3 regions of the Undibacterium sp. FT79W genome follow, and region 2 is predicted to be linked to each of the others. Evidence: predicted binding sites of a transcription regulator. Region 2 holds the regulator's gene; each other region holds the start of a gene.
What was found. The regulator NrdR, encoded in region 2, represses ribonucleotide reductase genes. The targets are predictions, from matches to a motif close to CACNANATNTNGTG.
Positions count from the first base shown of each region.

Region 1: H8K38_RS00470 (ribonucleoside-diphosphate reductase subunit alpha) is a predicted target of NrdR. The motif match lies at 5,967-5,980, and genes of this name have one in related genera.
Region 3: H8K38_RS05830 (ribonucleoside triphosphate reductase) is a predicted target of NrdR. The motif match lies at 4,543-4,556, and genes of this name have one in related genera.

Region 1 covers NZ_JACOGB010000001.1:100,037-110,580, forward strand. Annotated here, with positions in the region: gene H8K38_RS00445 (S46 family peptidase) at 1-1,090, opposite strand, end outside; gene H8K38_RS00450 (inner membrane protein YpjD) at 1,343-2,152, shown strand; gene H8K38_RS00455 (PP0621 family protein) at 2,149-2,415, shown strand; gene H8K38_RS00460 (PAS domain-containing sensor histidine kinase) at 2,436-4,214, shown strand; gene H8K38_RS00465 (sigma-54 dependent transcriptional regulator) at 4,211-5,650, shown strand; gene H8K38_RS00470 (ribonucleoside-diphosphate reductase subunit alpha) at 6,173-9,085, shown strand; gene H8K38_RS00475 (ribonucleotide-diphosphate reductase subunit beta) at 9,234-10,412, shown strand.
Region 2 covers NZ_JACOGB010000006.1:247,627-258,170, reverse strand. Annotated here, with positions in the region: gene H8K38_RS12610 (biopolymer transporter ExbD) at 1-401, opposite strand, end outside; gene tolQ (protein TolQ) at 418-1,110, opposite strand; gene ybgC (tol-pal system-associated acyl-CoA thioesterase) at 1,196-1,597, opposite strand; gene H8K38_RS12595 (SDR family NAD(P)-dependent oxidoreductase) at 1,734-2,486, opposite strand; ZMP/ZTP riboswitch at 2,720-2,853, shown strand; gene glyA (serine hydroxymethyltransferase) at 2,999-4,249, shown strand; gene nrdR (transcriptional regulator NrdR) at 4,342-4,815, shown strand; gene H8K38_RS12580 (sulfite exporter TauE/SafE family protein) at 4,830-5,576, shown strand; gene H8K38_RS12575 (D-hexose-6-phosphate mutarotase) at 5,718-6,563, opposite strand; gene H8K38_RS12570 (FadR/GntR family transcriptional regulator) at 6,693-7,442, shown strand; gene kdgD (5-dehydro-4-deoxyglucarate dehydratase) at 7,791-8,702, shown strand; gene H8K38_RS12560 (aldehyde dehydrogenase (NADP(+))) at 8,792-10,366, shown strand; gene H8K38_RS12555 (MFS transporter) at 10,470-10,544, shown strand, end outside.
Region 3 covers NZ_JACOGB010000003.1:85,946-96,489, forward strand. Annotated here, with positions in the region: gene H8K38_RS05815 (PAS domain S-box protein) at 1-1,516, shown strand, start outside; gene H8K38_RS05820 (anaerobic ribonucleoside-triphosphate reductase activating protein) at 1,551-2,249, opposite strand; gene nrdD (anaerobic ribonucleoside-triphosphate reductase) at 2,257-2,448, opposite strand; gene H8K38_RS05830 (ribonucleoside triphosphate reductase) at 2,465-4,495, opposite strand; gene H8K38_RS05835 (ABC transporter substrate-binding protein) at 5,030-5,782, shown strand; gene H8K38_RS05840 (porin) at 5,914-7,020, shown strand; gene H8K38_RS05845 (methyl-accepting chemotaxis protein) at 7,099-8,682, opposite strand; gene H8K38_RS05850 (MFS transporter) at 9,097-10,416, opposite strand; gene H8K38_RS05855 (substrate-binding domain-containing protein) at 10,514-10,544, opposite strand, start outside.

The sequences.
Region 1 (10,544 bases), on a different contig from region 2:
TTGCGCGGGCCGGATTGCTATTGATCCATGCTTTCAACTCTTCATGCTCTTTGGTTTTACGGGCAAGAAAATCGCTGCCAGCATAACTGTCCAGCATGCCCTGACGGTTTTTGTAGTAATTGTTGATACCGGCAACCTGGCTGGCATATTTCAGCTTGGCGTCAGGATCATTGGCGGTTTCTTTAGCGATGATCGCGAGTGACTCACCGGAAGCTTTGACGAATGCAGGATAGCTCCAGTCAAATGTGTACGCGACTTCAGATGGCAGACGGTGACGGTTAGTGCGGCCAGGGTAGCCCAGTACCATGACGAAATCGCCTTCAGACAAGCCGTCTTTTGCCAGTTTCAGGTAATGTTTAGGAACGTAAGGAACGTTATCCTTGCTGTAGTCAGCGGCTTTGCCATCTTTGCTGACATAGGCGCGGTAGAAACCATAGTCGCCGGTGTGACGTGGCCACATCCAGTTATCCGTATCACCACCGAATTTGCCGACACCTTCGGCAGGTGCGTGTACCAGACGGACGTCGCGGATTTCCATCTGTTTGATCATGTAAAACTCAAGACCGCCATAGTATGGATAGACGTTGCAACGGTGACCGGCATCTTTTTCGCATTCGGCAACCAAGGCTTTGGAGTTTTTTTCTATTGCGTCAACGCGCTTTTTGCCTTCCAGTTTCGCAACATCTTTGCTGATAATTTTGTCCGAAACATTGGTCACTTCTTTGGTGACAAAAATACGTGAGCCGGGTGCTGCCGGTAATTCTTCTGTCAGCGTATTTGCCAGGAAACCATTCGCCAGCAGATTGCGCTCAGGCTTGGAGTTGTACGCCACGCTGCCATAAACGCAATGATGGTTGGTTGCAACCAGACCTTGTGGTGAAACAAAAGAAGCCGAACAACCACCGAGACTGACGATGGCGCCCATAGGGAATTCTGTCAGTTTGGTTAAGCTTGCCGGATCCAGTTTTAAACCGGCGGCTTTCAGCTCTTTAGCTACTTGTGGCAGCTGTTGTGGCATCCACATGCCTTCGTCGGCATAGGCGACTGAGGCTGTGCTCAGAACTGCCAGCGTAATGAGTGTCTTTTTCATGGTTTTATTATTGAAAAGTGAGAAAACGAAGTGAGTCTATCCCTTGGCTCAGTATATGAATACTGGACACAGCGAGTTTAGTCGCGAAAAATTCCGAAAAGTTCAAATTAACGTCTAATTTCTGCAATTAATCCTGATGCGATCGCTTGTTTCGGGATTTTTCAGACATTTCAATTTTCAGTCGGCGTCGGAAATGCAGTCAGTATGCAAGCGAACATCAATTTTTAAGGCGACATGGTGTAAACTTAGCTGATGCAAATCTATTTATCTTTTCTGGTGGTCGTCCTCTATCTGGCCGCTGTTTTTATTCCGTTCCCGCAGCGCATCGTTGGTGCCAGTGTCAGCGTCCTTGCGTGGTTGCTGCATGCCGCTTCATTATGGCTGGCGGTGTTTGCGGATGATGCTTTACGTATCGGTTTTGCGACCATGTTATCGGCTGCGCTATGGGTGACCGTCTCTGTGTATCTGATAGAGAATCGTAATTTTTCACTCGATGGTTTGAAGTTTTTATTATTTCCGCCTGCAGCAGGATTTTCTATCCTGCCCGTATTTTTTCCGGGGGCAGTGATTGCACTGACAGGGAAAACAGCGATGTTTCCATGGCATGTCAGCATCGCTTTGCTGGCCTACAGCACGTTGACTATCGCGGCGTTTCACGCGGCGATCATGAGTCTGCAAGACAAACATTTGCATAAATTGCGTTCACGCACCTTGCAGCCATGGCTGAGTGCGGTGATTGATAAATTGCCGGCCTTACTGACGATGGAAAAGGTCTTGTTCAGACTGATTTCTGTCGGATTTGTATTACTCAGCCTGACCGTATTGTCTGGTATCGTGTTTTCTGAGCAGGTGCTGGGCGTAGCATTTAAGTGGGATCATAAAACCATCTTGTCGTTATTGTCATGGCTGTTGTTTGCCATCTTGCTGGTAGGGCGCCGGTGGCGCGGCTGGCGTGGAAAAACTGTATTGAATTTCACGTTGTCCGGTTTCCTGACCTTATTGCTCGCGTATGTTGGTAGTCGTTTCGTGCTGGAAGTGGTGTTGCACAGGAGTCTGGTATGAAATTGCTGATGTGGCTGGTATTGGGCGTGTTGGTCATTCTGGCGATACGTAAAAAAGCTAAACCTTTGTCTCAGGACAGCATGCGCAGCCGGAATGCTGAAACGACATCCGATGCGTCGTCATTTGATATGCCGGCGACGACCGCTGCACCAGTAGAAACCATGGTTTGCTGTGCGCATTGTCAGATTTATTTACCAGCTTCTGAAGCCGTTATCCGGGAGCAGCAAACCTATTGTTCTTCAGCGCACGCTGATTTGCACTAGTTCAGAAATAAGCTGAACCCATGGCAGCGACTTTTTCTGTTTTTCCTGAGCCGACGCCCTCGTTCTGGCGATCCCTGCAAACCCTGAATATTTCCCGGGTGATCATTGCGATCAGTCTTTTGTTGCTGCTCAATTTACGCAGTACCAAAGATATCTGGGTATTTTCCCATGTGTTTGCCATTGATATTTGTACCGCCTACTTAATTTCCAGTCTGGGCTTTACGATACTCAAAGTCGTACACACTCGGCATTTCATTTTGCAACTGCTGTCGCAGATTACGCTCGACATCATCATCATTTCCTTGCTTTATCTCGGCTCCGGTGGCGGGCGTGGAGGCTTCAATATCTTATTTTTGTTTCCTCTGGCAGGCGTTTCAATTCTGGCGCCTTTATTGTGGGCTTTCTTTTTCTGTTCGCTTGTCAGTTTGTTGTTGTTGAGCGAAGGGATGTACCGTTCCCTTGAGTTAGATGATGGCAGTCTGGTTTCTCAGGCCGGTTTATTCGGCGCATCCTATTTTGCGGTTGTGTACGTGGTGAATCGTCTCGCGAGTAATCTTATCCGCCAGGAGCAACTCGCGGCACTGCGTGGAAATGAATTAGTGATGCAGCAGGCGATTAATCGTCTGGTGATCGCGGATATGGATGATGGAATACTGGTGCTTGATCATTCCGGGCGCATGTTTGAGATGAATCCGGCCGCAGAACGTATGCTCGGGGGAAATCTCAAAAAAGGCATGATTGGCGTCAAATTGGCAGATGTCATCGCTTTGCGTCCTATGGTCGACACCTTGGCTGATATCCAGATCCGCAATGCGGGTAAGACGCCCAGAGAATTGGAAGATGAGATTTCATTTGTTTCTATTCCCTGCTACCTGGATGAAAGTAAAGGAAGTGTTTCCGGCTCAGCGATACCGCGCTCAGGTTTTGAACACAGCAGTTTTGGTTTCAGATCAGAGCGACCGCATTTTGTCACGCATCTGAAATTGCGGATGATTATCGTCAAGGATGCGAATGAAACTGGTCTGCAGGCATCTGCGAATGATTACACCGTTATTTTTATGCAGGATGTGTCGGATATTGAGAATCATGCGCAGCAATTGAAACTGGCCTCGATGGGACGTCTGACTGCCAGTATTGCGCATGAAGTCAGAAATCCGCTGTCGTCCATTTCTTATGCAGCCTCTTTGTTGAACGAAGATATTGCTCACATAGAGGACAATAAAGAGCAGGCCAAACGTCTCTTAAAAATTGTTGACGATAATGTCGGACGCTTAAATCAGTTGATCGAAGATATTCTGAAGCTCTCACGTAAGGCGCGCAATGATGTGGAGCCTTATTTCCTGATGCCGCTGGTGCGCCAGTGCGTGCAGGATTTCGTCGAGATAAAACAAGTCGCCCCCGATCTGATCGACGTTGCTCATGAAGTAGATTTCAAAGTCAGCTTCGATCCTGGTCATTTGACTGAAATCGTTTCAAACTTGCTGTCGAATGCAATCCGGTATGCGAGCGGTCGCTCTGGCAGCATTCGTTTGTATGCCATGATAAATCCTGGCGGCCGGCAGGAGTTGCATATTCAGGATGACGGTCCCGCTATCAGTTTTGAAGTCCGTGCGCATTTATTTGAACCCTTTTATACGACATCCCGGATGGGAACGGGTCTGGGCTTGTATATGGCGCGGGAATTATGCCTGAATAACAAAGCCTTGCTAGATTATGAATATCGTGTCGATCACAGCGATGCTGAAGACAGTGAACCTAAGGGGCGTTTCGTGATTAATTTTTCTGGATTAAACGCATGAGCAACACTAGCGGCAACACTTGTCCACGCATCTTGGTGGTGGATGATGAGGCGCATTTGCGCGAGTTGTTAGAGATCACGCTGATTAAAATGGGGCTGGATGTTGATAGCGCCGAAAATCTGGATATCGCCAGAACGCTGCTAGCCAAAAACTGCTATTCGTTGGTGTTGACCGACATGCGTTTGCCCGATGGTTCGGGAATGGAGTTAGTGGAAGAGGTTAATCTTCATTATAAAAATACCCCGATCGCGGTGATTACGGCCTTTGGCAGCACCGATAATGCGGTGATTGCACTGAAGGCTGGGGCGTTTGATTATGTTTCCAAGCCTGTGGCTCTTGATCATTTACGCAAACTGGTGCGTTCTGCGCTGGAAATAAATCTGGTCAATGCGGAATCCGAAGTGGTATCCGATGTCTGTGAAATGACGCCAGCCTCGTTTCTGATTGGCTCATCGCCAGGTATGCAGGACGTCCGGGCACAAATCAGTCGTCTGGCGCGTAGCATGGCACCGGTCATTATTACCGGGGAATCTGGCAGCGGGAAAGAGCTGGCAGCACGTGAGATTCACACATCCAGTTCGCGCGCTGGCAAGCCGTTTATTGCGGTTAATTGTGGAGCAATTCCTGAGACGTTAATGGAAGCGGAATTTTTCGGTTATCGTAAAGGTGCTTTTACCGGGGCCGCAGATGATCGTGAAGGATTTTTTCAGGCCGCAAATGGCGGCACGCTGATGCTGGATGAGGTCGCCGATTTGCCGCTGGCGATGCAGGTGAAGTTGTTGCGGGCAATTCAGGAGCGCCGTATTCGCAAAGTCGGCGCAACACTGGAAGAGTCCGTCGATGTCAGGATTATCAGTGCAACCCATCAGAATCTGAGTACCTGCGTAGACGAAGGGCGATTCCGGCAGGACTTGTATTACCGCTTAAATGTCATTGAGCTGCACTTGCCGCCGTTGCGTGAGCGTCTTGACGACATTGCCGATTTATCTGCTGCGATATTACGTAAGCTCGCTGGCGGTGATGTCACCTTGTCACCAGCAGCATTGCAAGCTTTACGTGCTTATGATTTCCCCGGCAATGTCCGTGAACTGGAAAACATACTTGAGCGGGCACTCGCGTTTGCCAACGATGGTTGTATACAAGTGGCCGACCTGGCCTTACGCAATCATAAAAAACCACCAACGGAACAGCATGTTGATGATGTTGTGCAGCCTGAGCAGATCATTACCGAGGCTATATCAACGAAAGATGAAGACGTTTTTTCTCCCCCTACGCTTCCTTGCTCCTTGCCTGAGTATCTGGAGAATATCGAACGCGAAATGATTATGCGGGCTTTGGAGCAGACCCGGCATAACCGGACCCAGGCGGCGGAGCTGCTCGGCGTCAGCTTCAGGCAGTTGCGTTACCAGATACAGAAATTAAAAATTCAGGATTAGTTTTCCCGGGAATTCAATTGGCGCTGTGCGCCCGCTTTCACGCCGACGCATGTGGCCAGTGTCACTTTGCTTGCGCCCTAAGATCTGCTTCGCCTCGTTGCAGTCTTGTTGTGAATGATGCTGAAAGCCGATAGATAAAGATCCTGCAAGCGGTGTGACTATTTTCTGTTAGCACTCACTTACTCAGCTTGCTGCAGATTTCTGATCATCTGTGAAAGTCAATCGCCTGCACAAAAAAATTACTGAAAAATTAGCAAATAAAGCGGTTGCACACCTTAGCATCGGGTACTAGAATTAGGGCTATAAATTATTTGTGCACTATATATAGTAGTTTTTCTTGTTTTACCTTTCTTGCTTCACATTCCCCTTTTTCGCAGCAATTGATTTAAAAATGAAGAAATAACACGGCCGTTTTCCGTGTAAAGCTAGTTTGTAATAAGGCGCAACATTCAGTTAACCCGAGCGTTTCATGATCGTCTGAGGTCATGAACGACTCAAGATATCACCGACTCTGGAGGTTCAATGCACTCTTCAATGGAAACATCAACGCCATCTCATTCCGATCTAAGCTCCGCAAGCGGCAACGCCGTTCAGGTGAGTGCTGGCAGCGGATACAGCGAGCACCGGGTTATTCGCCGTAATGGTGCCGTAGTTGGTTTTGAGCCGCAAAAAATTGCGATCGCGATGACGAAGGCATTCCTGGCCGTCAACGGTGGTCAAGGCGCAGCCTCTGCCCGTATCCGTGAACTCGTTGAGCAACTGACTTCGACGGTTGTTGCGGCATTGCTGCGCAGACAGCCAACCGGCGGCACGTTTCATATTGAAGATATTCAGGATCAGGTTGAACTGGCGCTGATGCGTTCCGGTGAGCATGATGTTGCCCGTTCTTATGTGCTGTATCGTGCCAAACATCAGGAAGAACGTCGCCTGCAACGCGAAGCGCAACAAGCCTCACAGGCAAAACTGCCGCAAATTCATGTGGTTATTGACGGTGAAAAAGTCATCCTCGACATTGAAAAAGTTCGTGCCCTTATTACTGCTGCTTGCGTTGGTCTCGACAAACTGGCAGATGCAGAAGCGATCCTGACTGAAACATTGAAGAACTTGTACGACGGCGTGCCTGTCGAGGAATTGCATAAATCAGCGATTCTGGCTGCGCGCGCTTTGATGGAGAAAGAACCAGCCTACAGCCAGGTGACTTCCCGCCTGCTGTTGCACACAGTGCGTAAAGAAGTCTTCGGCAAAGAGGTGGCTCAGCAGGATGCCGCCGCCGAATACATTCGCTATTTCCCGCAATTTATCCAGAAAGGTATTGCTGCCGAATTACTGGATACAAAATTGGCGGAATTTGATCTGGACCGTCTGGCAAAAGCATTGGTCGCTGACCGCGATCTGCAATTCAGCTATATCGGTTTGCAGACTTTGTATGACCGTTATTTCCTGCATGTCCGCGGCACCCGTATTGAAATGCCGCAGGCTTTTTATATGCGCGTGGCGATGGGCCTGGCATTGGAAGAAAAAGATCGTAACGCCCGTGCCATCGAGTTCTATCACCTGTTGTCCAGCTTTGATTTCATGAGCTCGACACCGACACTATTTAACTCCGGCACACAACGTTCGCAATTGTCGTCCTGCTACCTGACTACGGTCTCTGATGATCTGGCCAGTATTTATGACGCGCTCAAAGAAAATGCTTTGTTGGCGAAATATGCCGGTGGTCTGGGTAATGACTGGACACCTGTACGCTCACTGGGCGCGCACATCAAAGGCACGAATGGTAAATCCCAAGGTGTGGTGCCGTTCCTGAAAGTGGTCAACGACACCGCTGTTGCGGTCAATCAGGGTGGTAAACGTAAAGGTGCGGTCTGCGCCTACCTCGAAACCTGGCATATGGATATTGAGGAGTTCCTCGATCTGCGTAAGAACACTGGCGATGACCGTCGCCGTACGCATGACATGAATACCGCCAACTGGATTCCTGATCTGTTCATGAAGCGCGTGATGGAAAAAGGCGAATGGACACTGTTCTCTCCATCCGATGTACCGGATCTGCATGATAAATTCGGTAAGGCATTTGAAAGTGCTTACCTCGCTTACGAAGCCAAAGCGACTTCTGGTGAAATCGAATTGTCGAAAAAAATCCCGGCACTCGACCTCTGGCGCAAAATGCTGTCCATGTTGTTTGAAACAGGACATCCATGGATCACGTTCAAAGACCCTTGCAATATCCGCAGCCCGCAGCAGCATGTAGGTGTGGTGCACTCGTCGAATTTGTGTACCGAGATCACGCTCAATACCAATGAGAGCGAGATCGCCGTATGTAATCTGGGCTCGGTTAACCTGCCAGCGCACATGAAGAATGGCAAACTGGATCACGTCAAACTGCAAAAAACGATCCGTACCGCGATGCGTATGCTCGATAACGTGATTGATATTAACTACTACGCCGTACAAAAAGCACGCGATTCCAATCTGCGTCACCGTCCGGTCGGCATGGGTATCATGGGCTTCCAGGATTGCCTGCACATGATGCGCGTGCCTTATGCATCGAATGAAGCGGTGCAGTTTGCTGACACCTCGATGGAAGCCGTGTGTTACTACGCTTATCTGGCATCGACTGAGCTGGCGGAAGAACGTGGCACTTACAGCTCTTATAAAGGTTCGCTGTGGGATAGAGGTATTTTGCCGCAAGACTCATTGAAGTTGTTGGCGGAAGAGCGTGGTGGTTATCTGGAAGCAGATTTTAGCGAAACCATGGACTGGACTGTGGTGCGTGATCGCATCAAACAATTTGGTATGCGCAATTCAAACTGCGTTGCGATTGCACCGACTGCAACGATTTCTAACATCATCGGCGTCTCAGCTTGTATCGAGCCGACCTATCAGAATTTGTATGTGAAATCGAACTTGTCCGGCGAGTTCACTGAAATTAACGAACACCTGGTGCGCGACCTGAAATTACGCGGCTTGTGGGATGAAGTGATGATCGCTGATCTGAAGTATTTTGATGGCAGCCTGGCACGTATAGATCGTATTCCACAGGATTTACGCGAACTGTATGCGACTGCGTTTGAGATCAGCCCGTCGTGGCTGGTCGAAGCGGCTTCACGTCGCCAGAAATGGATAGATCAGGCGCAATCCCTGAATATCTATATGGCAGGCGCATCCGGTAAAAAATTGGACGAGACCTACAAACTGGCCTGGTTACGTGGTCTGAAAACGACGTATTACTTGCGTACGATTGGCGCGACGCATACCGAAAAATCGACATCGAAAACTGGTGCGTTGAATGCAGTTGCGGTGGATGGCGGTGCGGGCGCATTCAGCGCAGCACCGGTTGCGGCAGCGCCAGCAGTCGCCCCTGAAGCGGAAGGTGCAGCTTGCTACCTTCGTCCAGGTGACCCAGGTTTTGAAGAGTGCGAAGCTTGTCAGTAATGCTGTCGGCTCTCAGGCAGTAACTGACAGAAATACAGAACTAATCAATTGAATTTTCAGCGAACGGTGTGAGCTATCCATCGTTCGCAATGTCCGGCACATTTTTGCTTATGCGCAAAGATAAAGTGTCATCTTGTAAGGAATAAAAATGTTATCTTGGGACGATGAAGCCACACCAACTGCACCTGTAGCGCCATCAACTGTGCGGCCAGCAGGCAGCGATGTACAAGCTGGTTTGCAATTACAGGAAGTTGCGCTAAATCCAGCGTTGGTCAAGAAAGCCGACTCTGCGAGCGCAGAAGATATCGCGCGTCGTGTGAACGCTGCCGACAAACGGATTATCAATGGACAGACAGACGTTAACCAGCTGGTACCATTCAAATACAAGTGGGCATGGGATAAATATCTGGCTGGTTGTGCGAATCACTGGATGCCGCAGGAAATCAATATGCAACGCGATATTGAATTGTGGAAAAATCCAAATGGACTGACTGATGATGAGCGTCGTTTGGTGACACGTAATCTCGGTTTCTTCGTGACTGCAGATTCTCTGGCAGCAAACAATATTGTGTTGGGTACCTACCGCCACATTACTGCGCCGGAATGCCGTCAGTATTTGCTGCGTCAGGCATTTGAAGAAGCGATTCATACTCATGCGTATCAATATATTGTTGAATCACTGGGTTTGGATGAAGGCGAAATTTTTAACGCTTATAACGAAATCGAATCCATCCGTGACAAAGATCAGTTTCTGATTCCTTTCATCGATGTATTGACGAACCCTGAATTTAAAACAGGTACGACTGAAGCGGATCAGACATTGCTGCGTTCGCTGATTGTCTTTGCGTGTCTGATGGAAGGGCTGTTTTTCTATGTTGGATTTACGCAGATTCTGGCGCTGGGTCGTCAGAATAAAATGATGGGTGCAGCTGAACAGTATCAATACATTTTGCGTGACGAATCGATGCACTGCAATTTCGGTATTGATTTGATCAATACGATTAAGATGGAAAATCCGCATTTGTGGACAGCGGAATTCAGAGATGAAATTAAATCGTTGTTTTTGCGCGCGGTGGAGTTGGAATATCGCTACGCAGAGGATACAATGCCGCGTGGAGTGCTTGGATTAAATGCGCCGATGTTCAAAGGATATTTACGCTTCATCGCAAATCGCAGAGCACAACAAATTGGTCTTGATGTTTTGTTCCCTCAGGAAGAAAATCCTTTCCCGTGGATGAGCGAAATGATAGACCTGAAAAAAGAGCGCAACTTTTTTGAAACGCGCGTGATTGAGTATCAAACAGGCGGAGCCCTCAATTGGGAGTAGCTGCTGAATAAGCGCCCCGGCCTCCTGAAAAGGGATACTCAAGGTTTGCACGAGATGTAAAACTCGAGAGGCCTCACCAAACTGAATGGACAGTCAAAGATTAAATTACTTGTACTGTTAGTGCCGCAATAC
Region 2 (10,544 bases):
GCTTCAGAAATCACCTGCACCACATCGTCATAAATGATGCCTTTATCCGCAGAAACCAGCACCGACAGATCGGGCTTTGCTTCGTGATATTCACGCAGTTTCGACATCAACTGCTGACGATTTTTCGCCTCTTCTTTGCTTTCCTGGCGGTTATTACCATTGCTGCCATTTTTGCTATTGACGCTGATGGTTGCAAGCTCATTCGGTCGCAAAGTGACTTCAATATATTCTGACGGCGGCTGTGTCGATTGACCAGCCGTCGGCAAATTGATCACGCTGGGATTGGTCATCGGTGCGCACACCATGAAAATCACCAGCAATACCAGCATCACGTCGATGTAGGGAACAACGTTAATTTCGGCCTTGAATTTGCGTTTACGTTCGCCACGCAGATAACTCATGCTGACTCACTTTGCATTAACGTGACTGACGCTGAAGAATGTTGGAGAACTCTTCAATAAAAGTTTCAAAACGAATCGCCAGACGATCAATGTCATGCGAATAATGGTTGTACGCCAGCACCGCCGGAATCGCGGCAAACAAACCGATCGCAGTCGCAATCAACGCCTCTGCAATACCCGGCGCCACCGCAGCCAGCGTCGCTTGCTGCACATTTGCCAGACCACGGAAAGAATTCATAATTCCCCAGACGGTACCGAACAAACCGATATAAGGCGACACTGAACCGACCGAAGCGAGGAAAGATAAATGCGCTTCCAGCATATCCATTTCACGCTGATACGCGGCGCGCATCGCACGGCGGGCACCATCGAGCATCGCGCTGGCATCGAGCGAGGCTTTATTCGCGTTTTTGACTTTATGGTATTCGCTCATACCGGCTTCAAAAATACGTTCCATCGAACCGGTTTTATCGCGACCGCGACGGTTGCTGGTGGCATCCTGATACAGCTCGACCAGATTGCCGCCGGACCAGAAATTCCGTTCAAAGATTTCGGTCTGCGCACGTGCCTTTTTGATCGCAAACATTTTGCTGAAGATATAGGTCCAGCTGGTCAGGGACACGCCCAGCAGAATCAACATGACCAGTTTCACCAGTACTGAGGCATTACTGATCAGGCTTAAAAAAGAAAGGTCTTGAGTAACGTTCATATTGAATCAGAGTTGAGAACAACAAATAACAAAGGGTAAAAAGTACATTCTGATCGCCTGGCAAGCGCCAGCCACATCAGGCAGATCAGGCAGAAATTTTTTCCGCGACCACATCCGGGATGACTGCCGGGCGCAAGCTTTCCGTGCCGACGCAGCCGACTTTAATCTTGCCGCTGGCCAGCAGGCGCTCGCCGCACCAGGCTTCCTGGGCAAACACGATCGACGCCCGTCCGAGCTTTTCGACCACGGCGGTGATACGGAGTTCATCGTCGAGTCTGGCGGGTGCATGATACTCGACTGTGCTTGCTTTGACGACAAACATTACCTGATGCGCCTGCGTCATTTCCTGCTGATGGATGCCGGTGGCGCGCAGCCATTCAGTGCGGGCACGTTCAAAGAACTTCAGGTAATTCGCATAAAAGACGATGCCGCCTGCGTCCGTGTCTTCGTAATACACACGCACATTCCAGTTGAAATTATTCATGATGAGCAGCTGATTTTCGCTTTTTTAACTAGGTGTTTTTCATAAACAGGGGGAGTATCTGCCTGTTTCGCCTTAATGTCAGCATAAACAAAGGGCTTTTAAATATACTCCCCCCAGTATTATTTCAGCAAAAATCTGCTCAAACGACGTTTCGTTTGATGTTCAGCGGCCCGAAACCCTGGCAGGTCGGCATCATCTCGATATAGTTGATGTTGACATGCGCGGGTAAAGTCGCAATCCAGTAGGCGGTTTCAGCGATATCGACCGAAGTCAATGGCACCGTGCCTTCATAGACTTTCGCGGCAGCATCGTCATTGCCACGGAAACGCACATTTGAAAATTCAGTGCCACCACATAAGCCCGGTGCAATATTCGTCGTGCGCACGCCGGTACCTGCCATATCCGCCCGTAGATTCTTGGTGAACTGGTCGACAAAGGCTTTCGTCGCACCATACACATTGCCGCCCGGATAAGCGGTTGAGCCAGCAATTGAGCCGATATTAATGATCATGCCGCTGTTACGCGCCACCATGTCAGGCAGAACCGCCCGCGTCACGGTCACCAGACCTTTGGTGTTGGTGTCTATCATGGTTTCCCACTCTTCCTGCGAGGCCAGATGGGCGGGTTCGGTTCCCAATGCCAGACCGGCATTATTGATCAGCACATCGATTTTCTTCCAGTCCGCAGGCAAATCTGCCAACGCCTGCAGTATCGAAGACTTTTGCGTCACATCCATCGTAACCGGCAATAACTTGTCGCCCAGCTCTGCGTGCAAAGCAGACAAACGTTCGAGCCGACGGGCGGCAGCGATGACCTGATGACCTTCGCGTACAAATTTACGCGCCATTTCTTCGCCGAAACCTGAGCTTGCACCAGTAATTAATACGATCATGCTGAAATCCTTTATGCCGTTGAATAAAAAAATGCGCTTGTTTGCCGTGTTTGCCGTAGCCGGAAACAAATATCTGTCAGATATCTATTCTAAGGGCTTTTACGATACAGGTCAGGGCAGACAGACTGCGATTAAAACGAAAGCAGTCATTTTTTAGCAAAACAACCATATCTTTCATGTGCTGATGAGTGGCTTGCCCATTCAAAGCGCATCACGTAAAATCTCAGCACCATTTTGTCTCACGTGACTGGCGAAATTGTGGCTGATCCCGATCAGGGCGGCTGCAAAAGATGGAGATCCATCGGGAAGCGTGAGATGTCGGGGTTACTGTGTTCCGTGATCCCAGCCGTGCGCCTGGGTAGCCTGATGGTAAAAGTAGTGAGGCTGCCTCTCTTCGTCCGCGTCAGACTGACACCTCATTGAAGTCAATCACCAATCTCGTTTACTTAAACAGTTTAATGCGCTTGTTGAATTCACTTATTTAACTCACTCTCACGATAGTCAGGAAAACCATGTTTGCAAAAAACCATACTCTCGCCAATATCGATCCCGAATTGTTCGCGACGATACAATTAGAAAACCAGCGTCAGGAAGATCACATTGAGCTGATCGCTTCTGAAAACTACACTTCGCCAGCCGTGATGGAAGCACAAGGCTCACAACTGACGAACAAATATGCCGAAGGTTATCCGGGTAAACGTTATTACGGCGGCTGCGAACACGTTGACGTGGTCGAACAACTGGCGATTGATCGTCTGAAACAATTGTTCGGCGCTAACTTTGCGAACGTACAGCCAAACTCAGGCTCGCAAGCGAATCAGGGCGTATTTTTTGCGCTGCTGAATCCGGGCGACACCATCATGGGCATGAGCCTCGCTGAAGGTGGTCATCTGACCCACGGCATGCCACTGAATATGTCAGGCAAATGGTTCAATGTCGTTTCTTACGGCCTGAACGCACAGGAAGACATCGATTACGATGCGATGGAAAAACTGGCGCGCGAAACCAAACCGAAACTGATCATCGCTGGTGCATCTGCATTTGCACTGCGTATTGATTTTGAACGTTTCGGCAAAATCGCCAAAGAAGTCGGCGCGTATTTTATGGTCGATATGGCGCATTATGCCGGCCTGATCGCAGCGGGCGTGTATCCGAATCCGGTGCCGTTTGCTGACGTCGTCACTTCCACCACGCATAAGAGCCTGCGCGGTCCACGCGGCGGTATCATACTGAGCAATGACGAAGCGATCGCTAAGAAAATCAATTCATCGATTTTCCCTGGTATTCAGGGCGGCCCGCTGATGCATGTGATCGCCGGTAAAGCGGTTGCATTCAAAGAAGCGCTGTCTCCTGAATTCAAAGAATATCAGCAACAAGTCATCAAAAATGCAGCGGCTCTGGCGCAGACACTGACAGAACGCGGTCTGCGCATCGTTTCCGGCCATACTGAATCTCATGTGATGCTGGTGGATCTGCGTCCTAAAGGTCTGACAGGCAAAGAAGCCGAAGCAATCCTCGGTTCCGCACACATGACTTGCAACAAAAACGGCATCCCTAACGATCCGCAAAAACCGATGGTCACTTCTGGTATCCGTCTGGGCAGCCCGGCATTTACCACCCGTGGTTTCAAAGAAGCAGAAGCAATCAAAGTCGGTCATCTGATTGCTGACGTACTGGATAATCCTAACGATGCGGCAACCATAGAACGCGTCAAAGCAGAAGTAAAAAAACTGACCAGCGCTTTCCCTGTGTACGCGAAGTAATTTCTGGTCACCATCAAAACGCCACTCAGCCGAGTGGCGTTTTTTTAATTGTCGCTGTCTGACAGACAAACTCACCCACTACGGCTCTATTCATGAAATGTCCTTACTGCCATCATATTGATACTCAGGTCATCGATACGCGTGTTTCCGAAGAAGGCAATGTTATCCGTCGTCGCCGTCGCTGCGCAGATTGTGATAAGCGCTTCACCACGTATGAACGGGTGGAACTGGTGATGCCTGTCATCGTCAAGAAAAATGGCAGCCGCACTGAATATGAATCGAATAAACTGCGCGCCAGCTTCATGCTTGCGCTGCGCAAACGCCCTGTGTCTGCCGAAGCCATCGACAGTGCCATTCAACGCATAGAAGAAAAATTGCTCTCCAGCGGCGAACGGGAAATCATGTCCGTCCATCTGGGCGAACTGGTCATGCACGAATTAAAACGTCTCGACAAAATCGCCTACATCCGTTTTGCTTCGGTGTACAAAAGCTTTAAAGACATCTCTGAATTCGCCGAGGCGATACAAGAAGTGAATGTCGACAACAAAACTTCAAAAAATAAATAAGCAACATGGAGCACATGAACACCGCCGGCTGGCTGGTTGCCGCCTTTGCGGTTCTGATTACCGGGATTTCTAAATCAGGGCTGGGTGGTGCATTGGGCGGCCTGGCCGTTCCCTTTCTTTCGCTGTGGATTTCACCGCGTAACGCAGCAGCAGTGATGCTGCCTATCCTGATCGCGATGGATATGGTCGGCATCCGCGCCTGGAGCGGCAAAGCCGACTGGCGTGATCTGAAAGTGCTGATACCGGGCGCCATCGTCGGCATCGTGCTGGGAACGCTGGCCTTTGGTGTCATGTCCGACCAACTGGTGAAAGGCCTGATAGGACTGATCGCCGTCGGTTTCACTCTCGACCGGCTGCTGCGTCATCGCGGTCAGGCAACGACAGAACAACGTCCGCCACGTATTTTCGGCTGGCTCAGCGGCGTTGGTGCTGGCTTTACCAGCACACTGGCGCATGCCGGCGGGCCACCGGTGATGATCTATCTGCTGTCATGGCGGCAGCCGCGTGAAACCTTCGTCGCAACCACGGTCTTTTTCTTTTCCGTCATCAACCTGGCGAAACTGCCTTTTTACATCGCACTGGGTCTGTTCAGCATCGACACACTGACAATGTCAGCCTTACTGCTGCCGCTGGTACCAGTGGGCGTGTGGATAGGCATGCGTCTTTTACAGCGCATCCCGGAACGTCCGTTTTATCTGTTCGCAACCGCAGCGCTCGGGCTTTCTGGTGTCAAACTATTGTGGGATGGATTGATGGCGTAAGTTTATGCCGTGCTTAGGTCGCGAGAGCAATGGCATGCTCCACATTCTGTGTCTGACATCTCTTCACAACAATGTTTTGCTGTGTACTGTGCCCCAATTCGGGTACGGGTCATCTAAGTAATGTGGTTCCTCACCGTAGGCTTATTCTTCTGAGCATTCCAACTTCATGCTAGCATTCCAGTTTTGTTGCGGCGATAGAGTAATGGGAACATTTACACAAGCTGCCTCCACACAGATGAACGCACGCCCTTCATCATCTGCGAGATCCGCAATTTGCCGCGCGCCCTCATCCCAGGGAGTCCATACGACCGTATCGGGAAAACCATGCTTGTCAATTTGCAGCTCGCCAAAACCGGTCTGTAAAATCAGATGATCTGGCGTTTGCGCATAAATACTGTCGATCGCATTTTTCACAATCAGTTGATTCGCTCCGTTTGCCGCTGCATTTGCCTGCGTGAGCTTGTCGTAACTGGGGCTATTTGCCAGCCCCAGTATCGTCGCAAATTGCCCTTCTGCGACGCGGAAATAGGTATGCAACGCAGCCTGAAACGACATTGTTTGCACTCCCTCATTCCGCACTTGCCAATCGACCTGTAAGGCCTGGTCGGTTAAGGTGATGCGTATCGTTGCAGTAAATGAATGCGGCCAAAGCTGCATACTTTCAGGGGTATCCGTCAGCACCAGTGTCGCGCTTGCCGCATCGTCGCTCTGCTGCACATCCTCAAGCCACCAAATTGCCGTGCGGGCAAATCCATGCTTGGGTAATGGCCCCAAGTCAGCAAACTGAGGAAAGATGACAGGAATGCCGCCACGCAAAGGCTGACTCTGATCTGGGGAGGAAAGACGACTCATAAATAACTGTTCATCGCGACCGGCCGGTAACCAGGAGGCGATATGTGCGCCTTGAACACGGATATTGCATCGCGCATGATTTTTGGTATGCAACGCTATCCAGTCTGCATTTGTTTTTTTATTGTTGTTCATCATCGATTAATTTTGATTAATTTTGATCAATTCACTTACAACGTCGCCATTTATACGACATCGTATAACATTTAACAGACGTTTTCCTATACAATCGCGCCAAAATCATCTCTACGGCGAATAGATACTGCGATGGAAAAATCAGCCTTATTTCCCAATAACACCAGAAGAAAACATAAGAGCCTCTCGCAAAGTCTGGCAGAAAATATCACCGAAAAAATTCGTAGCGGCGCCTTGAAACCTGGGGATAAATTACCGACCGAATCCGCCATCATGGAATTATACGAGGTCAGCCGCACTGTGGTCCGGGAAGCGATTTCCCACTTACAGGCCGGAGGCTTAGTACAGACACGTCACGGTATCGGCACCTTCATTCAGGAACCGCCAAGTAATCCGCTGAGCCTGCATAAAGAAGCCATCGTTACTGTGCGTGACGTTCTCGACGTTCTGGAGTTGCGTATCAGCCTTGAAACCGAAGCGGCATGGCTGGCAGCATTACGGCGTACCGACGCGCAAATGGCAGAACTCAGTCTGGCATTAAAAGATATTCTGGGACATGTACAACGGGATACAGAATCCGTGAACGCAGATATGCGTTTTCACCAGTTGATTGCGCAAGCAACCGGCAACCGCTATTTCGTCGATATTCTTTCTGACCTCGGCAGCACACTGATTCCCCGTGCACGCCTGGACTCCGCAGCGCTGAGCGATGAAGCCAGCAACAGTTATCTGGAACGAGTCAATCGCGAGCATGAAGATATACACGATGCGATCTTACGCAAAGACTCGGAAGCTGCCCGCGCCGCTATGCGCACTCACCTCAGCAATAGCCGCGAACGTTTGCGCCTCGCGCAACAGAAGTTTGAGACTGATCAGCAGTAAATCCTTCGCAATACAAAAACCCCGGTCTGCCATGCATCGACAATAAAGGCCGGTCAAAGTGACCGACCTACGCTGGTCGTATCTTTGCGCACGGTCAATCAGTGACGCTAACGATAAAACTCCGATATTCTGCGCTCTGACCTAGCGCTGCACCTGCCCCCTCAAAAAACCACCTGACAAACCACCTGACCAACAGCTGAATTGAATTTATGAATATTCAGTGTTGCATCAACACAAAATCAGTTGTACGATGTCGTACATGTATTTTTGAATTTAAATTTCCAGACTTTTATTTACCTTAATGATTCTGGTGAAACCGATCACCAGACGCTTACTTTTGGAGACATCATGCACCCACAAGAACTGAAAAAAATCCTCTCTTCCGGCCTTCTGTCTTTTCCGCTGACAGACTTTGACGCCAATGGCGACTTCAACGCAAAAACCTATGCGGATCGTCTGGACTGGCTGGCCCCTTATGGCGCGAGTGCATTATTTGCCGCTGGTGGTACTGGCGAATTTTTCTCACTTACTTCATCCGAATACAGCAGCATCATTAAGGTCGCGGTTGACACATGCCGTGGCAAAGTACCTATTCTGGCAGGTGCCGGCGGCCCTACCCGCGTTGCTATCGCTTACGCACAAGAAGCAGAACGTCTGGGTGCAGACGGCATCTTGTTATTGCCACATTACCTGACTGAAGCCAGCCAGGATGGTCTGATTGCGCATATTGAAGAAGTTTGTAAATCGGTCAGCTTCGGTGTCGTGGTGTACAACCGTGGCATCTGTCGCTTAACGGCGAACTCGCTTGAAATTCTGGCGGCACGCTGCCCTAACCTGATTGGTTTCAAAGACGGTATCGGCGATATCGAACTGATGGTTTCTATCTGGCGCCGTCTTGGTGATCGCCTGACCTATCTGGGCGGTTTGCCAACAGCCGAAGTTTACGCAGCCGCCTATAAAGCATTGGGCGTGCCAGTGTATTCTTCTGCCGTCTTTAACTTTGTACCGAAACTGGCGATGGACTTCTACCATGCTGTCGCCAAAGATGATCACGCGACAACCAATCGTCTGATCGACGAATTCTTCCTGCCTTATCTGGATATCCGTAACCGTAAATCAGGTTATGCAGTCAGTATCGTTAAAGCAGGTGCGCGTCTGGTCGGTCATAGCGCAGGCCCAGTCCGCGCACCACTGACTGACCTGACGGCAGCCGAAGATGAAATGTTGCGCGAACTGATACTCAAGCAAGGCGCGCAATAAACGGCGATCGTTAAGATCACCCGTATTGTCAACGTAACGTTTTCAGGTGGTTATTGCGGTAAACGACCACCTGCACCGGAGAAATAAAGATGGAAATTTCAGGACAAATGCTGATAGGAAGTCAGCGCATCATGGGCCAATCTGGCGGCACCCGTGCAATCAACCCAGCCACCAACGAACAATTGGAACCATTGTTCGGTTACGCCTCAGAAGCTGAGGTCAACCGGGCATGCGAATTGGCTGAACAAGCATTTGACGCCTATCGCCTGACATCGCTGGAACAACGCGCCGCATTTCTGGAGGCAATCGCCGATGGCATTATGGCGCTGGGTTCAACGCTGATTGAAAGAGCGCATGCCGAAACTGGTCTGCCAGTCGCACGCCTCGAAGGTGAACGTGGTCGCACCGTGAATCAGTTGAAGCTGTTTGCAAAAGTTTTGCGTGATGGTCACTACCTGCAAGCAACGCTGGACTCGGCATTGCCAGAACGGACACCGCCGCGCCCAGACCTGCGTATGCAGAAAATCGCATTGGGTCCGGTTGCAGTCTTTGGCGCCAGCAATTTTCCTTTAGCCTTCTCCGTTGCCGGTGGCGACACAGCGTCAGCACTGGCTGCCGGTTGCCCGGTCATCGTTAAAGCACACAATGCACATCTGGGCACATCAGAACTCGTAGGCTCAGCAATCCAGCAAGCAGCGATCAGCTCACAAATGCCGGAAGGCGTGTTCTCCATGCTGATTGGCGCGGGTGCGGCAGTCGGGCAAAAACTGGTTGCACATCCTGTCATTCAGGCGGTCGGTTTTACCGGCTCGCGTAGTGGCGGCCTCGCATTAGTGAAAACAGCCAACGAACGCAAAGAGCCTATTCCGGTCTATGCAGAGATGAGCAGTATCAATCCTGTGTATCTGTTACCTGCCGTATTGGAAGAAAAAGCCAGCGCACTGGCGAGTCAGTTTGTCGATTCACTGGTGATGGGCGCAGGCCAATTCTGCACTAACCCTGGGCTGGTGCTGATGCAAAAATCAGCGGCAGCAGAACAATTTATCGCAGCGGCAAAACTGGCACTCGAAGGGAAGCCAGCGACAACCATGCTGACGCCTGGTATTCACGGTGCATATCAGAGCGGCTGCGCGAAAATTACAGATTTGAAAAACGTGCAGATCGCAGCCAAAGGTCAGCCAGCAGCCACTCCAAATGCCGCGCAAGCGATGTTATCGGTGTGCGAAGCCAGCGATTTTCTGCAGACTCCGGCATTGCAGGAAGAAGTATTTGGCCCGTCTTCTGTGGTCATCCTGTGTGATGATTTGCCGCAAATGCTGGCCGTCACAAAAGAACTGGAAGGCCAGTTAACTGCAACCGTACATACGGCACCAGACGATCATGTCGCAGCCCGTGCATTATTGACGAGTCTGGAAAAGAAAGCCGGCCGTATCCTGTTCAATGGTTTCCCAACCGGTGTCGAAGTCGCACACTCCATGGTGCATGGCGGCCCATTCCCTTCAACATCGAACAGTCGCAGTACGTCTGTCGGTGCCACGGCAATTGATCGCTTCCTGCGCCCCGTCTGCTATCAAGCGATTCCATCTGATCTCTTGCCGCCGGCATTAAGTGATGAAAATCCTTGGAAGCTCACAAGAATGGTCGACGGCAGTCTGAAAAATTAATATGATCGCTCCCCTTTGCTGCAACGCTGCCAAGGGGAGTTTGCGGTATACCAAGCACACGAAACAGATGTGCGTAGACATACAGTAACAAGGAGACACTCAGATGAGTTCTAATCAAATCGGCAAATACCGATGGACTATTTGCGCACTGCTGTTTTTTGCGACAACAGTGAATTAC
Region 3 (10,544 bases), on a different contig from region 2:
CATCTGCGATGGCAAAGGCTATCTGCTTTATCAGAATCATGCTCTGGAAAAAATGCTGGGGTATACCGACGCGGAAATAATCGGCCAGCATTTCAGTTTTGCTTTAGCAGAAGCACAGGCAAAAGACATTACGCAGGAAGTGGGCAGTTGTATCCGAAGCGGTAAAAACTGGGTAGGGGAATTGCCGCACCGGCGCAAAGATGGTTCCGTTTTCATCACCATGAGCAACATCGGTTTTATCAAAAATGATCTTGATGAAATTCAATACATCTTTAATATCTGGACTGATTTCAGTCAGGAAATCTCCCGCAGAAACGAACTCGCCCTGGCGCGAGAAGCGGCTGATAAAGCAAATCAGGCAAAGTCAGAATTTTTATCCAGCATGAGCCATGAATTGCGCACACCCTTGAACGCTATTCTCGGCTTCGCCCAGATGCTGGGCTATGAAGCTCCACTGACTCCCGCCCAACAGGATCATGTACAGGAAATTCTGAAAGGGGGGCGACATCTGCTGGAGCTCGTCAATGAAGTGCTGGAACTGGCCAAAATAGAAGGTGGCCATGTGCGCCTGTCGCTGGAACCTGTCAATCTTGAAGACCTGATTACAGAATGCTTCGATCTGATCCGCCCGTTAGCGGCAGAAAGAAAAATATCGATGCAATCGCTGATTACCTCGCCCGTCGCCGTGCGTGCCGATCGTGTTCGCTTAAAACAGGTTGTATTGAATCTGCTTTCCAACGCCATCAAATATAACTACACCGGTGGTAACGTGCAGGTCGATGCCGCAATACAATCTTCCGGAAATATGCGGCTGTCTGTGACCGATACCGGCATCGGCATTCATCCGGATAAGATGGGTGAACTGTTTCAGGCATTCAACCGGCTTGGCGTCGAACTGGGAAATACCGAGGGCACAGGTATTGGTCTGACGATCACGCAAAAACTGACCGAACTGATGCATGGAAAAATCGGCGTAGTGAGTAAATTAAATCACGGCAGTTGCTTCTGGATTGAGCTTCCAGGTGACGCCATTCCTGCAGCGCCTATGCCTGCCGCGCCTATGCATGTTGTACCGCAACTGTCTGACGAACCAGTCTGCGCCTGGGGAAATAATGCGGTCATCCTGTATATCGACGATAGTCCGGTCAATCTGAAACTCGTGAGACAAATCCTCGGCTTACGATCTGGCATGCAATTACTGACAGCACAAACACCGCAAGCTGGTATTGAGCTGGCGCACCAGCATCAGCCGGATATTGTGCTGCTCGACATTAACATGCCAGGGATGGATGGCTACGCGGTATTGCGTCAGATGAAAGCCGATACCCATCTGCGTTGCACGACATTTATTGCATTGACAGCGAATGCAATGAATCAGGATATTGAAAAGGGGCTCAACGCCGGTTTCCATTCTTACCTCACCAAGCCGCTGGAAATTAATACCCTGCTGTTAACGATAGACCGCTGTCTGGCTCCAGGAAATGCGTGTGCTGCCATGCAAACACCTGAACCATGAGCATTGCCAGCCTGAGTGAGGCCTGCATGCCCGTTTACGCACGTATCAGCAATGTGGGGAAAAGCGCACGTATTTTTTCCTGCAATGGCAGTGAAGGATAATCGGCGATCAGCGCCTGGTTCAACGCCTTTGTCTGGCATCCCTGTGTACGGAATTTCTGCAGTACGTAATGTTGCACACCGATTGCCGACAGTTCCAGCGCCAGCGCCATTATTTTCTGTTCACTGAGTAAGGTCGGATGTATGGTGGTTCGGCATTCGTAATCAACGCCGCTGGAAAGTATCATTTCTGCGCATTGGTGAACTGCACGGTCGCTGCCCTGCACACCGGTAATAGCTGCGTAGTCCGCCAACGGTGCCTTGACGTCGAAGCCAACCCAGTTCAGCAACGGCAACACACGCTCTAACTGTTTGGGATAAATGCAGGCAGTGTGCAAACCCACCTGAAAACCGAGTTCGCGAACCTCTTTCATTGCCAATGCTAAAGCGGGATCCATCGTCGCTTCGCCGCCGCTGAAAACGACCGCATCAATCAATCCGGTTCGGCGTGACAAAAAACTACGGATAGCGTCCCAGGTCTGATCCGTTGCGGTTCCGCGTTCCTGTAAATGTGGGTTATGACAATAGGAACAACGCCAGGGACATCCTTGTACAAACACCACAGCAGCGAGTTTCCCCGGATAATCTGTTGCGCTGAATGGGGTAAACCCGCCAATTCTCAGGCTGTTCCGCATGCTACGGTTATCGCAGCTGAGCGGCATTTTCGGTGAAATAGGTACGCTCGCAGAACTCCCCTTTTTTCCCGGTGTTGAAAGAACTGACCGGGCGATGGTAACCCATCACCCGTGTCCATATTTCACATGGCTGACGTTCTTCGTCATTGAGTACAACGCTATGTTTTTCTATAGTCTGAGCGGTATGAAGTAATGACATGGTGAATGACCTCTGGTTAGTTGGTGGTAGTTTGCATGGCTGTCATGCGTTTGCGGGCAATGATCTCGTCATCACATTTCGGACAGAATGGATGGCTTCCCGGCAGATATCCATGCTTAGGACAAATGGAAAAAGTCGGCGTCACTGTGATGTACGGCAACCTGAAACGGCTAAGCGAGCGCTGCACCAATTGCCGGCATGCATCGGCGCTGGATAAGGCTTCGGTCATGTACAGATGCAGCACGGTGCCGCCAGTATATTTACGCTGCAAATCGTCTTGCAGCTCCAGCGCTTCAAATGGATCTTCGGTAAAGCCGACCGGTAATTGTGATGAGTTAGTGTAGTAAGGCATCTCGGCCGTACCGGCCTGCAGAATATCCGGAAAGCGCTTGCGGTCTTCTTTCGCAAAACGGTAGGTTGTTCCTTCCGCAGGTGTCGCTTCCAGATTGTACATATGGCCGGTCTCGTCCTGAAATTCCAGCATTCTGGCGCGGATATGATCCAGCAAACGAATCGCCATCGCATGGCCAGCAGCGCTGCTGATATCGTCTTCACCGGCAGTGAAGTTACGTATCATCTCGTTGATACCGTTCACACCCAGCGTCGAAAAGTGATTACGCAAGGTTCCCAGATAGCGCTTGGTATAAGGGAACAGGCCGTTATCCATGTGGCGCTGTATCACTTTGCGCTTTATTTCCAGGCTGGTTTTTCCGAGTTCCAGCAAATGATCCAGTGCTGTCAGCAAGGCAGACTCATTACCTCGATAACGATAACCGAGACGGGCGCAGTTAATCGTGACCACACCGAGCGAGCCGGTCTGTTCAGCAGAGCCAAACAAACCGTTACCGCGCTTCAGCAATTCACGCAGATCCAGCTGCAAGCGACAACACATAGAACGTATCATGTTCGGCTTGAGCTCAGAGTTAATGAAATTCTGAAAATACGGTAAGCCATAACGTGCCGTCATTTCAAACAGACGTTCGGCGTTCGGGCTGTACCAGTCAAAATCCTCGGTCATGTTATAGGTAGGAATAGGAAAGGTGAACGCGCGCCCTTTTGCATCACCGGCCATCATCACTTCGATGTATGCACGGTTAATCATGTCCATTTCGGCCTGTAATTCACCGTAGGAAAATGGCATTTCGATGCCAGCGATCACAGGTATCTGATCACGTAAATCAGCCGGGCACACCCAGTCGAAAGTCAGATTCGTAAAAGGCGTCTGAGTGCCCCAGCGTGACGGCACATTCAGGTTGTAAATCAGCTCCTGCATACACTGTTTAACACTGGTGTAACTCAATGCATCCTTGCGCACGAAAGGCGCCAGATAGGTATCGAAAGAACTGAATGCCTGAGCGCCCGCCCATTCATTTTGCAATGTCCCGAGAAAATTCACGATCTGGCCGACCGCGCTCGATAAATGTTTTGGCGGCGCAGATTCGACCTTACCCGGCACGCCGTTCAAGCCTTCGTTCAACAAGGTACGTAAAGACCATCCGGCGCAGTAGCCAGCCAGCATATCCAAATCATGAATATGCAGATCCGCTTCCCGGTGTGCCATACCGACTTCTGGCGGATACACATGACTCAGCCAGTAATTCGCAATGACTTTGCCGGAGACATTCAGAATCAGACCGCCGAGCGAGTACCCCTGATTGGCATTCGCATTGACACGCCAGTCCTGACGCTGCAGGTATTCATTGATGGATGATTCGACATCAACGAGGGTGTGTTGGTCATGCCGCAAACGTTGGTGCTGTTCGCGATACACAATATAGGCGCGCAAGGTCTGGCGATAACCGGACTCAAATATGACTGATTCGACTACGTCCTGAATCTGCTCGATATGCAGTAGCGACGTAGCGTTTACCATCGCATTACTTTGCATTACCTGTGCACACAAATCACTCGCCACGCGTAAATCGAATTCACCACTCGCCTGACCTGCGCGCTGCAGGGCAAATTCAATTTTCTTTGCATCAAATGCGCTGATGCTGCCATCCCGCTTGATTACCTGTGTCTGCGATTCACAAAATTGCTCAGTCATTATCGTCATCCAAATACACAATATTTAGTAGTTGAATTTAGAATAATCACTAAATATAGTATAGTCAAACGAAGACTGATGCTTTTTTAAAATCATTGATCCGGGTCAAAAAACTCATAGATCAACTGATTGATACGAAAAAACTCGCAGCGCCACGATATTACGCTTGCTGTGCTGATCGGCCTGTCGCCACTGTAATGAGCACTTTCTATCAGTCTTTCAAGATCAAAAAAATGACTTCTGTCCGCAGACATCTAAGCCTGCGGACAGATCAACGCAGGCATAAAGAAAAACAGCGGGAAGCTGGCGTGTGCAAATCTTGCCTGCGGTAACTATATAAACAGATACAGAAATATTTGTACTGACGCCACAGCCATACACGAAGGAATGTGGCAACATTTATAGCCATAAAGGGCAAGTCGGATTACGAGACGACAATCGACTGCGTCAACACTACAATGCTCTGCAATTGCTGACACGTATCCGGGATTGCTTACTATTCTAAACATAACGCGTTCAGGTATGAGACAAACGATGAACTTGTTGATGCAGATAATGACGGCGTTAATTTCAACAAGTGTTGCGGCTGAAACACCTGGAAATTTACATATTTCTGTCAACGTCGACTCTGCCACTGGCATGATTGCAGCATCCATACTTCGCGAAGTATACAAACAGACGAAGCTGGAATTTTGTATTATCAACCTGCCGCCACTGCGCGCAACCAAAGAAGCTAAGGCTGGAAACATAGACGGCGAAGTATTGCGGCCACCCAATTACGCAGCGTCACATCCAGAGTTAATACGTATTGATCCGCCTTATATCGTCGTTGAAACTCTGGCGTACACATTAAAAACCCGCAATCTGACTATTCAGAAAAAAAGCGATTTAAAGCCACTCAGAGTTGGTGTCGTCCGCGGAATTATAAATGCGCAAAATGCGACCGAAGGGCTCAACGACATTACGTTTGCTGATACGTCAGAAAGTCTCTTCAAAATGTTGACCGCTGGTCGTATTGATGTCGCGGTGGACTCCAGATATAGCGCGGACCGGGCAATGAAAAAAGCAATGATCAATGACATTGTTTCGGAAAAAATCGTCTTACTGGTACAACCCGCTCACCACTATCTGAATATCAAACACAAAGCGTTGGCAGCGAGTCTGGCCACAACGATCAGTCAGCTCGCGGCAACTGGAGAATTGCAGCGACTGGCAACGACTGCAGAATCTGAGCAAATGAAAAACGACAACGCAACAGCGACACTTCCTGTGAAAAACTGTAACTGAATTACAGTCAGATAAAAAAGTGATTTTATGCAGCAGATTCATCCGTAGTGTGTTTCACCCCGTGTGTCAGAAGAAAAGAAACGTCGATAGTAATCGCAGGCCTGAACTCAACAATATACGAAGAGGACACCATGAAAACGCGTTTATTTTTATCCGGAATAAGTCTGGCAGGAATGTCTGCCTTTTCACCAACTGTTTCAGCACAATCGAATGTCGTGCTGTATGGCATCGCAGACCTTGGCATTCATTACAGTAATGGATTAAACGCCAGCAATGCTCCCACAGCATCGAATTCCACCACGGCTCTGAGCAGCGGCATCAACAATACCAGTCGCTGGGGCATCAAAGGTCAGGAGACGCTGGGAAATGATATGTCAGCACTTTTCCAGCTTGAAGGCGGCCTGAATATTGATACGGGTGGTTCTGCCAAATCGGATAAGTTGTTTGACCGTATCGCATTTGTTGGCTTAAAGACCAGCGCCGGCGTACTGACGGCCGGGCGTCAGGCGACGATATTGTCGGATGCGATATCGCCGGTCGATCCTTTAGGAATGCGCTTTGCCAGTTTCAACCCTAACATCAATGTGACCGCATTAAGTAATACGACTTTTGGCACTCATGCCTTTGGAATGCAATACGGCACCAGCGGCTACAACGACAATTACTATCGTCTGGACAATATGCTGAAATTCACCAGTGACTTTGGTCCGGTGACAACTCGCGTCTCCTATTCATTTGGTGAAGTGGCGGGAAACACCAGCGCGTTGTCGACGGTGGGCGCGGGGCTGAGCTACCAGCAAGATGGCCTGGCTGTTTCTGGCGCGTATATGAAATTGAAAAACAGTGCCAGTTTCAGCCTTGATGCCTATACGCTGGGCGCTGCCTATAACTTTGGTGAATTCACACTCAAAGCCAATTATGGCAATAACAAAGCAGAAACGGCAATCAATAAGGAAACAAAAGAAAATATCTATTCAGGCGGCGGCAACATCGTGATTCGCCCCGACCTGTCGCTGACCGCCGCGTATTATCGTGTACGACGCGACAGCACCGGCTTTACCTCGGATGGGTTTGATCGTGTCGTTGCCTATCTCGAACAGGAAATGTCAAAGCGCAGCACCTTATATGTTGAGCTTGATTCAACCAAATGGAACGGTAATGCAGCTGGCACAACCGGAACGCAGGCGAATAAATCCAACGGGTATGGTGTCACCCTGGGTCTGATGCATAAATTCTGAAGAACGTCTCTGCAACGGATCATCTGTCATAGCGCGCGGCTGAAACAGATTCAGCCGCGCTGCAGAGTCAGGCAATTACTATCCCAGTCTGCGGGTAACACGGGTGACTGAAGTCGTATCCAAACGGAAGACACTGACGGCATTCGTCAAATGCACGGCCTGATCCTGCATGGATTGTGCTGCCGCTGCGGCCTCTTCCACCAATGCAGCATTTTGCTGAGTCACTTCATCCATCTTGATGATGGCGTTATTCACTTCCTCAATTCCTATGCTTTGCTCTTGTGTCGCCGCACTGATTTCATTGACGATATCGCTGACTTTACGCACACTATCAACCACTTCATCCATGGTGCTTCCTGCCTGATTCACCAGCTTGCTACCAGCCGCCACTTTTTCTACTGAATCGTTAATCAAATCCTTAATTTCTTTAGCTGCTGCGGCACTACGCTGAGCCAGATTCCGGACTTCGCTCGCCACCACGGCAAAACCACGTCCCTGTTCTCCGGCACGAGCTGCCTCTACTGCAGCATTCAGTGCCAGAATATTCGTCTGGAACGCAATACCATCAATCACGCTGATAATGTCCACAATTTTGCGGGAAGACTCGTTGATGGAACTCATGGTCGCAATCACTTCGCCAACGACTTCTCCACCTTTTCCAGCGACCGTTGTGGCAGACCCGGCCAGACTATTGGCGTGTCGCGCATTGTCTGCATTCTGCTTTACCGTCGACGTTAACTCTTCCATCGCCGATGCAGTTTCTTCAAGAGATCCCGCCTGTTGTTCAGTACGCGCAGACAAATCAAGGTTGCCGGTCGCGATCTCCTGAGAAGCGGTATTGATTGCATCCGTACCTTCGCGAACCTGTCCCACCAGTCTTTGCAGGCTCGCATTCATCGTTTTCATCGCGCGCAGTAACTGGCCGATCTCATCGTCTGATTCAGCCTCAATCGATACCGTCAGATCACCGCTGGCAGCACTTTCCGCCATACTGACTGCCGCACGCAGTGGTCGGCTGATCAGGCGTGCAATCCATAAAGCCAGAATCACGCTGAGCACCATTGCCGCACTCATAATTCCAATAATCCACGAGCGTGAAGACGAAAACAAATCATCGTTGGTGACCAGTGCACGCTCGCTTTCAGCCTGACTCATCTCCACCAGTTTATCGACGAGATCGTTCACAGATCGAAATAATTTTACGGAATCACCACGGATCGCTTTCCGCGCCTCATCCTGATTTCCGGCACGGGATAGCTCAAGCACTTTTTTGCCAGCATTGCGATACGATATAAACGACTGATCTAAGGTATCGAATATTTTTTTCTCTTCTGCCGAGTTGACCAGAGATCGATATTTCGTTTCATACCCCGTAAATTCTGAAGTACGGGATTCAATACTCTTTTCGTAATAGCTGAAATCCGACTCTTCGCTGGAAAGAATATGCTGCAATTCCGATACACGCATGCGGTTCAGCGTTGCCTTCATCAGCAGCGCATAACGCACTCCCGGCAACGTATCATTGAGTACCGTCGTTGACGCAGCATTCAGGCGCGCGGTCTGAACGATGCCAAAAATGCCTGTAGCCAGGGTCAGACTCAGGGCAATAAAAAAAGAAAGCAGTAATTTATACGCAATCTTCAGATTCAGAAACCAGCTCATATCAGCTCCTTTAAAGCTATTAACAACGACGTTTCCCGCGACGAAGTAATGGATTCATTTTCAAATGCTCTTTGCACGAAGGAGGACCAGAATTTGATTCTGCACAGAATCCAATGACTGGCCGTCCTGACGTTGCTCAGAAAAAAGAATCGACAGAATGGTAATCACCAGCGTTGCGACAGGCAGATCTGCTCCTATCATTCACACGAAAAGCGATGATGGCAAACAATAAGAAGCGACTCAGAATTCCTTTTTCCAGAAATGTTGTCAGCCAGAGACACATATCGGTAAATTGACAGTCATGCGCTTTCTTAAACCTCTTACAAATAATAAAAAAGCAGGCAGTAGTGATTCACTCACTATCTGCCATGCTTTTTACTTTGAAAAACTGGCTTTAATTGCCGGCCAGGGCAATTAACGTTCCTTGACTACACCGCGATAAATCAGGAAAGTCGCCAGCAAGCCAACACTGCCGGCCATTGCCATCCAATATCCCGGCGATGCTTTATCGCCCGTAGTTTCTATCAACCAGGTGGAAACCAGCGGTGTCAGACCGCCAAACAAGGCTGTTGCCAGGCTATATGCCAGTGAGAAACCTGTGGTACGGATACGGACAGGAATGATTTCGGTCAGAGCAACAATCGTCGCACCGTTATAACTTCCGTACAGGAACGACAGCCATAATTCTGCCAGCAGCATATGCTCAAAACTCGGATTGGCGATCAGCCATGACAACAGCGGATAAGCCGTCACAGCAGTCAAGCCGGAAAACAGTGCCATGATGGGCCATCTGCCGATACGGTCAGACAAGGCTCCCATAACTGGCAACCAGATAAAGTTGGATACCCCCACACACAGCGTCACCACCAGACTCTCGACCGTTGTCAGCTTCAGTACGGATTTACCAAAAGTTGGCGTATAAACGGTGATCAGGTAAAACGAAACCGTGGTCATCACGATGAGCATGGTGCCGGTCACAACCAGTGGCCAGTTCAGAGAAATAGTTTTCAGCATTTCTCTGAACGTAGGATGCGTTTTTTGTGCCAGATATTCTTCTGTCTCTTGCAAAGAACGGCGAATGAAGAAAACTACCGGAATAATGGAGCAACCAATGAAGAAAGGTATGCGCCAGCCCCAGTCCGCAATGAATTCCTTACTCAAGGTTTCATTGAGAAAATATCCCAACGCTGCGGAGAAAATGATGGCCACTTGTTGACTGGCCGATTGCCAACTGACGTAAAAACCTTTGTGGCCCGGTGTTGCCATTTCGGATAAATACACAGACACGCCGCCCAGTTCAACCCCGGCAGAGAAGCCCTGTAGCAAACGACCAATCAGGACCAGCAAAGGTGCCAGCAAACCGATGGTGGCATAACCGGGGATAAAAGCGATCATGGCGGTACCCGAAGCCATAATGCCCAGCGTCAGCACCAAGCCTTTGCGGCGACCGATGCGGTCAATATAGCTACCCAGAATAATCGCGCCCAGCGGCCGCATGAAAAAGCCCGCACCGAAAGTCGCAAATGTCATCATCAGCGCCGCGTATTCACTGCTGGCAGGAAAAAAAGCTTTAGCAATATAGGTTGCGTAAAATCCAAACAGGAAGAAGTCATACATTTCAATGAAATTTCCACTCGTCACGCGGATGACGGTAGAAAATTTCGAGTGGCGTTTTGCCGCAACATGACCATCCTGATGGACGTTGCTTACTGCGTTAGAAGTTGTGCTGGACATACTATCGACCTTTTTAATCGGCGACCGTGCAGTTGCACAGCCAACCCGTCAAAACAAGATAAAAAAAACGAACAAAGATTAACGCTGAATCAGCGTCTTACTTTTTAGCAGCAACCGGCTCCAGGCCA